DNA from 2 places in the Thauera sp. SWB20 genome. Region 1 is predicted to be linked to the other one. Evidence: riboswitches for the same ligand, from Rfam matches in the RefSeq annotation. Region 1 holds a riboswitch; the other holds the start of a gene.
The links. Region 1 has a riboswitch for S-adenosylhomocysteine ahead of metH (methionine synthase). Riboswitches for the same ligand answer to the same signal wherever they lie in the genome.
Positions count from the first base shown of each region.

Region 1 (3,407 bases):
AGCGGCTGCGCGCGATTGCAAAGCGTCACTTTTCGCCAATTGCAAAACGGGCCGCCATGGTCGATGCTGGTGGCGTCGATCCGCTTCCGGCAGGGTTTTTGCGCGTGGCCGGGGCATCGCGGCGGCGGCTGGCACATGCCGTCGATCACCGGAGAACCAACATGAAGCGCTTCCTCGCGTGGCTGTGCGGGCTGCTGTCCGCAATCGGCATCACCGCCTGCGACTACATCAACGTGAAGGAACTCCAGCCGGGCGTTTCCACCTCCGCCGAGGTGCGCGAGCGCTTCGGCCCGCCACACATGGAATGGCGCAACGAGGACGGCTCGCTCACCTGGGAGTTCAGCCGTCAGCCGGAGGGGATCGAGTGCTTCATGATCACCATCGGCCCCGACCAGATCCTGCGCCGCATCGACCAGGTGCTGAACGAGGAGACCTTCGCCAAGGTCCAACACGGCATGAATGGCGACCAGGTGCGTCGCCTGCTCGGCAAGCCGGCGTCCAGCCAGTTCTTCCAGCTCAAGCAGGAGACGGTGTGGGAGTGGCGGATCTCGCGCGGTCCCGACGGCACGAACGATCCGGTCTTCTTCACGGTGTCGTTCAACAACGAAGGGCGAGTGACCGGAACCGGAAGACATACCCAGTACAAGCGTTAGCAGGGAGGCCTCGATGTATTTCTCCAGCACCCCGTCCGTCCGCGCCCAGGCTTCACCGCTGTGCTGGCTGTGGCCCGTATTGCTGGCCGTCCTGCTCGCAGGTTGCGCGAGCTTCGAGCCGCCGCGTCCCTACACCACCGAGGCCGAGGCCCTGTCCGCGCGCGGTGAGCCCACGCGGCGCTGGAACAACGACGACGGCACGGTCACGCTGGAGTATTCCACCCAGCCCAACGGTCGCAGCTGCCTGATGGTGCAGGTCGACCGGGGCGGGATCGTGCTGCGCCAGTGGGATGCGCTCGCCCCCGAGAATCTCGCCCGCGTCGAGCGCGGCATGGACAAGGAGCAGGTCTCGCGCCTGCTCGGCACCCACCGCTCCGAGCAGCGCTTCCGCAACTCGGGCGAGGAGGTGTGGGACTGGAACATCCGCAACGACGGTCCTGGGATCGCCGTCCTGTTCAACGTGCACTTCATCGACGGCAAGGTGGTGCGGACCAGCCAGACCTACGTGTTTCCGCGTGACGGCGCCGTCCTCGGGGGCTGGAGCGGCTACTACGGCCATCCCTGGGGTTGGGGCATCGGCTGGGGTTACCCCGGCCCCTTCTTCCCGCGGCCGTTCGGGCACCCCTTCTTCTGGTAGGCCGCCGCCCTTGGCAGCGGGCGCATGCTGCCGATAGAATCCTGGGCCTGCCGAGGAGCGCTGCGACCCCCTGATCGATCCGGGGCCAGGCTCGGCAACCGATCAACGGCGCTCACAAACCTTCAGCCGGTTTGTGGCGCCGTTCGCATTTGTGCGTGGCGTTGCCCGGCGACCGTCGAACGACCGAGGACATCCCATGCAAGCCGACCGCAGCATCGAACTCCGCCAGCTTCTCGCCGAGCGCATCCTGATCCTGGACGGCGCCATGGGCACGATGATCCAGCAGGAGAAGCTGGGCGAGGCGGACTACCGCGGCGAGCGCTTCCTCGACCACCCCAAGGACCTCAAGGGCAACAACGATCTGCTGGTGCTCACGCGTCCGGACGTGGTCGCCGGCATCCATCGCGCCTACCTCGAGGCTGGCGCCGACCTCATCGAGACCAACACCTTCAACGCCACCCGCGTGTCGCAGGCGGAGTACGGCCTGGAGGCGCTGGCCTACGAGCTCAACGTCGAGGGCGCCCGCCTGGTGCGCCGGCTGTGCGACGAATACACCGCAAAGGACCCCGCCAGGCCGCGCTTCTGCGCCGGCGTGCTCGGGCCGACCTCGCGCACGCTGTCGATCTCGCCCGATGTGAACGATCCCGGCTACCGCAACATCAGCTTCGATGCGCTTGCCGACGACTACTACGCCTCGGCGAAGGGCCTGCTCGAAGGCGGTGCCGACATCCTGCTGATCGAGACCATCTTCGATACGCTGAATGCCAAGGCGGCGGTGTTCGCGATCGAGAAGCTGTTCGAGGACCTCGGCCGGCGCTGGCCGGTGATGATCTCCGGCACCATCACCGACGCCTCGGGCCGCACGCTGTCGGGCCAGACCGCGGAGGCCTTCTGGAACTCGCTCGGCCACGCGCAGCCGATCAGCTTCGGCCTCAACTGCGCGCTCGGCGCCGACCAGCTGCGCCAGTACGTCGAGGAACTCTCCACCGCCTGCGACACCCACGTGTCCGCCCACCCCAACGCCGGCCTGCCCAACCCGCTGTCGCCCACCGGCTACGACGAGACGCCCGAGCACCTCGCCGGCCAGATTCGCGAGTGGGCGCAGAGCGGCCTGGTGAACATCGTCGGCGGCTGCTGCGGCACCACGCCGGCGCACATCGCGGCGATCGCCGAAGCGGTCCGGGGCCTGGCGCCGCGCGCCGTGCCGGTGCTGGAGAAAAAGCTGCGCCTGTCCGGGCTGGAGCCCTTCAACGTCGGCGGCGACAGTCTTTTCGTCAACGTCGGCGAGCGCACCAACGTCACCGGTTCCAAGGCCTTCGCGCGCATGATCCTCGAGGGCCGCTTCGACGACGCGCTCGCGGTGGCGCGCCAGCAGGTCGAAAACGGTGCCCAGGTCATCGACATCAACATGGACGAGGCGATGCTGGATTCGGTCGCCGCCATGGAGCGCTTCTGCAAGTTGATCGCCACCGAGCCCGACATCTCGCGTGTGCCGATCATGCTCGACTCGTCGAAGTGGTCGGTGATCGAGGCCGGCCTCAAGTGCATCCAGGGCAAGGGCGTGGTCAACTCGATCTCGATGAAGGAGGGCGAGGCAGAGTTCCTGCGCCAGGCGCGGCTCGCACGCCGCTATGGTGCGGCAGTGATCGTGATGGCCTTCGACGAAAAGGGTCAGGCCGACACCTTCCGCCGCAAGACCGAGATCTGCGAGCGCGCCTACAGGCTGCTGGTGAAGCCGGTGGCCGAGGGCGGCGCCGGCTTCCCGGCCGAGGACATCATCTTCGACCCCAACATCTTCGCCATCGCCACCGGCATCGAGGAGCACGACAACTACGCGGTCGACTTCATCAACGCGGTGGCCTGGATCAAGGAGAACCTGCCGTACGCCAAGACCTCGGGCGGGGTGTCGAACGTGTCCTTCAGCTTCCGCGGCAACGACCCGGTGCGCGAGGCGATCCACACCGTGTTCCTCTACCACGCGATCAAGGCCGGCTTGTCGATGGGCATCGTCAATGCCGGCCAGCTCGGCGTCTATGACGAGCTCGCGCCCGAGCTGCGCGACAAGGTCGAGGACGTGGTGATGAACCGCAAGCCCGGGGCGGGCGAGGCGCTGGTCG
Region 1 is NZ_JTDM01000014.1:173,088-176,494, forward strand. Features, by position in the region: gene bamE (outer membrane protein assembly factor BamE domain-containing protein) at 162-653, shown strand; gene PO78_RS05780 (hypothetical protein) at 667-1,290, shown strand; S-adenosyl-L-homocysteine riboswitch at 1,337-1,411, shown strand; gene metH (methionine synthase) at 1,487-3,407, shown strand, end outside.

Region 2 (3,407 bases), on a different contig from region 1:
ACTGCGGCAGCAGCAGGGCGAGCGAGATGAAGCTGGCGTCGCACACCAGCAGGTCGAAGCCGTGCGGCGGGTAGTGTCCGCCGAGCGCGGCGGCGTCGAGCTGGCGGGCGTTGACGCCCTCCAGGGTGACGCAGCGCCCATCGGCGCGCAGGCGCGGATGGAGCTGGTCGTGGCCGACCTCCACCCCGACCACCCTCGCTGCGCCGGCCTGCAACAGGCAGTCGGTGAAGCCGCCGGTGGATTGGCCGATGTCGAGGCAGGTGGCGCCGCGTACGTCCAGCCCGCTGCGCGCGAGCGCGCCTTCGAGCTTGAGCGCGCCGCGCGAGACGAAGCGGTCGCTGTCGGCGGGGGTGACGGCGAGCCGTGCGTCGGGCGGCAATTCCAGCGCCGGCTTGGCGACCGGCTGGCCCTCGTGGCTCACCCGCCCGGCCTCGATCAGCGCGCGCGCCGCGGTGCGCGAGGCCGCCAGCCCCTGCGCCACCAGCAGCTGGTCGACGCGCAGCAGGCCGTGGCGGTCCGCCGGGCCCTTGCCCTGCGCGGCCGGCCGCGGCTTGCCCTGGCGGGCGTGGAAGGAGTTCATGCTCATGGGCGTGAGGAGTCAGGGGGTGAGGCGTGAAAAGCCTTTGTACAGGAGCGCCGGAAGGCGCTCCTGCCGGGGGCTGCGCCGCCCCCGGGCTCAGTAGCGGTACGCGTCCGACTTGTACGGGCCTTGCTTGGGCACGCCGATGTAGGCGGCCTGCGCGTCGGTCAGCTCGGTGAGTTGCACGTTGAGCTTCTTCAGCTGCAGGCGGGCGACCTTCTCGTCGAGGTGCTTGGGCAGGGTGTACACGCCGATCGGGTAGTCGGCCGTGCGGGTGAACAGCTCGATCTGTGCGATCGTCTGGTTGGCGAAGGAGCTCGACATCACGTAGCTCGGGTGGCCGGTGGCGCAGCCGAGGTTCACCAGGCGGCCCTTGGCGAGCAGGATGATCCTCTTGCCGTCGGGGAAGATCACGTGATCGACCTGCGGCTTGATCTCCTCCCACTGGTACTGCTCGATGCTGGCGACGTCGATCTCGTTGTCGAAGTGGCCGATGTTGCAGACGATGGCCTGGTCCTTCATCTTAGCCATGTGGTCGTGGGTGATCACGTGGTAGTTGCCGGTCGCGGTGACGAAGATGTCGGCCTTGTCGGCGGCGTATTCCATCGTGACCACGCGGTAGCCTTCCATCGCCGCCTGCAGCGCGCAGATCGGGTCGACCTCGGTCACCCACACCTGGGCCGACAGCGCGCGCAGGGCCTGGGCCGAGCCCTTGCCCACGTCACCGTAGCCGGCCACCACCGCGACCTTGCCGGCGATCATCACGTCGGTGGCGCGCTTGATGCCGTCGACCAGCGATTCGCGGCAGCCGTAGAGGTTGTCGAACTTCGACTTGGTGACCGAATCGTTGACGTTGATCGCCGGGAACCTGAGCTCGCTGCGCGCGTGCATCTGGTACAGGCGATGCACGCCGGTGGTGGTCTCCTCGGTCACGCCCTTGATGTGCGCCAGCCGCGTCGAGTACCAGGTGGGGGCGGTGGCGAGCTTGGCCTTGATCGCGGCAAAGAGGATGGTCTCCTCTTCCGAGCCCGGCTTGGCCAGCACCGAGAGGTCCTGCTCCGCGCGCGCGCCCAGGTGCAGCAGCAGCGTGGCGTCGCCGCCGTCGTCGAGGATCATGTTGCTGTAACCCCCGTCCGACCATTCGAAGATGCGGTGGGTATAGTCCCAGTAGTCCTTCAGCGACTCGCCCTTGACCGCGAATACCGGGATGCCGTCGGCGGCGATGGCCGCGGCGGCGTGGTCCTGGGTCGAGAAGATGTTGCACGAGGCCCAGCGCACCTGGGCGCCGAGCGCGGTCAGCGTCTCGATCAGCACCGCGGTCTGGATGGTCATGTGCAGCGAGCCGGTGATGCGTGCGCCCTTCAGCGGCTGGCTGGCGGCGTATTCCTCGCGGATCGCCATCAGACCGGGCATCTCGGTCTCGGCGATGCGGATTTCCTTGCGGCCCCAGTCGGCAAGCGACAGGTCGGCGACGACGAAATCGGTGAATTGGGTGTCAGCCACGGCGTTCATGTGAAGCTCCATGCTATGGCCGGGCGGAAAGCGGGGGGAGGGCAGCATGTCGCTGCAGGCGGCTCACCCGACATCCCGAACCCGGCAGGGTTGAAGACGATTCGCAGGTGAGCGCCGTTGTACTGATACCCGCCGCAGGGCGGGGTCCGAGCCTGGGGGCCTGGCAGCAGCGGATGCGGCCGGCGCCTCGCAGCGCTCCTCGGAAACAAGCGAATGATACCAAAGCGGCAGGCGGGCGTGGACTCGAGGGGTCGGTTGCTGCCGCGGGCATCACGATCGCGGGGATCGCGACTGGCGTCGCTCCCACATCCGGCCCCGGTCGCCGCCGGTTCTCGCAGGAGCGACGCCAGTCGCGATCAGGCGGCCCGGCATGCGAGGCACGCAGCCGATCGCCCCGCCTATGCGCGCCTGCCGTTGCTGCGCACGATGCTGACCACGACGGTGATCACCGTGAGCGGCATCACGTAGCCCAGCATGATCCCCGAGAAGGCCGGCAGGCTGGTGTGCTGCTGGGCCTGCAGCACCAGCCAGGCGGTGTAGGCGGCGTAGTAGGCGAGGAACACGCCGCCCTCCCAGCGCGCGATCTCGCGTCCGGTGATCATGATCGGCAGGCAGGCGAAGGCCACCGCGAGCATCACCCAGAGGTCGAAGTTGCGCGCCGCCTCCGACACCGGCAGGCCGGTGCCCGAGGCGATGCCCGAGGCACCGAGCACGGCGAGGATGTTGAAGATGTTGCTGCCGACCACGTTGCCCACCGCGATGTCGCGCTGGCCGCGCATCGCGGCGACGATGGAGGTGGCGATCTCGGGCATCGAGGTGCCCACCGCGACCACGGTGAGGCCCACCACCAGGTCGCTGACCCCGAAGGCGCGCGCGAAGGCCACCGCCGCTTCCACCAACCAGTCGGCGCCGACGATCAGCATCACCAGTCCGGTCGCGATCAGCCCGACCTGCACCGCCCAGTGGCGGTCCCAGGCGGAGGTGGGGAGGTCGGTGCCGAACTCCTCCTGCACCGCCTTGGAGGCGCGCCGCGACTGCACGATCAGGAACACCGTGTAGGCGATCACCAGGGCGAACAGCACGATCGACTCGACCAGGCCCAGATGGCCGTCGAGCGCCATCACCACCAGCAGGGCCGACACGCCGATCATGATCGGGATCTCCTGGCGGATGATCTGCTCGTCCACCAGCAGCGGGGTGATCAGCGCCGAGATGCCGAGGATCAGCAGCACGTTGCAGATGTTGCTGCCGACCACGTTGCCGAGCGCGAGGTCGGGGCTGCCGGCGAGCGCCGAGCCCACCGATACCGCCATCT
Region 2 is NZ_JTDM01000020.1:187,401-190,807, forward strand. Features, by position in the region: gene PO78_RS14850 (TlyA family RNA methyltransferase) at 1-586, opposite strand, end outside; gene ahcY (adenosylhomocysteinase) at 677-2,092, opposite strand; S-adenosyl-L-homocysteine riboswitch at 2,195-2,299, opposite strand; gene PO78_RS14860 (calcium/sodium antiporter) at 2,491-3,407, opposite strand, start outside.
Region 2: linked by a shared signal. The riboswitch ahead of ahcY (adenosylhomocysteinase) and the one ahead of metH (methionine synthase) in region 1 are both predicted to bind S-adenosylhomocysteine.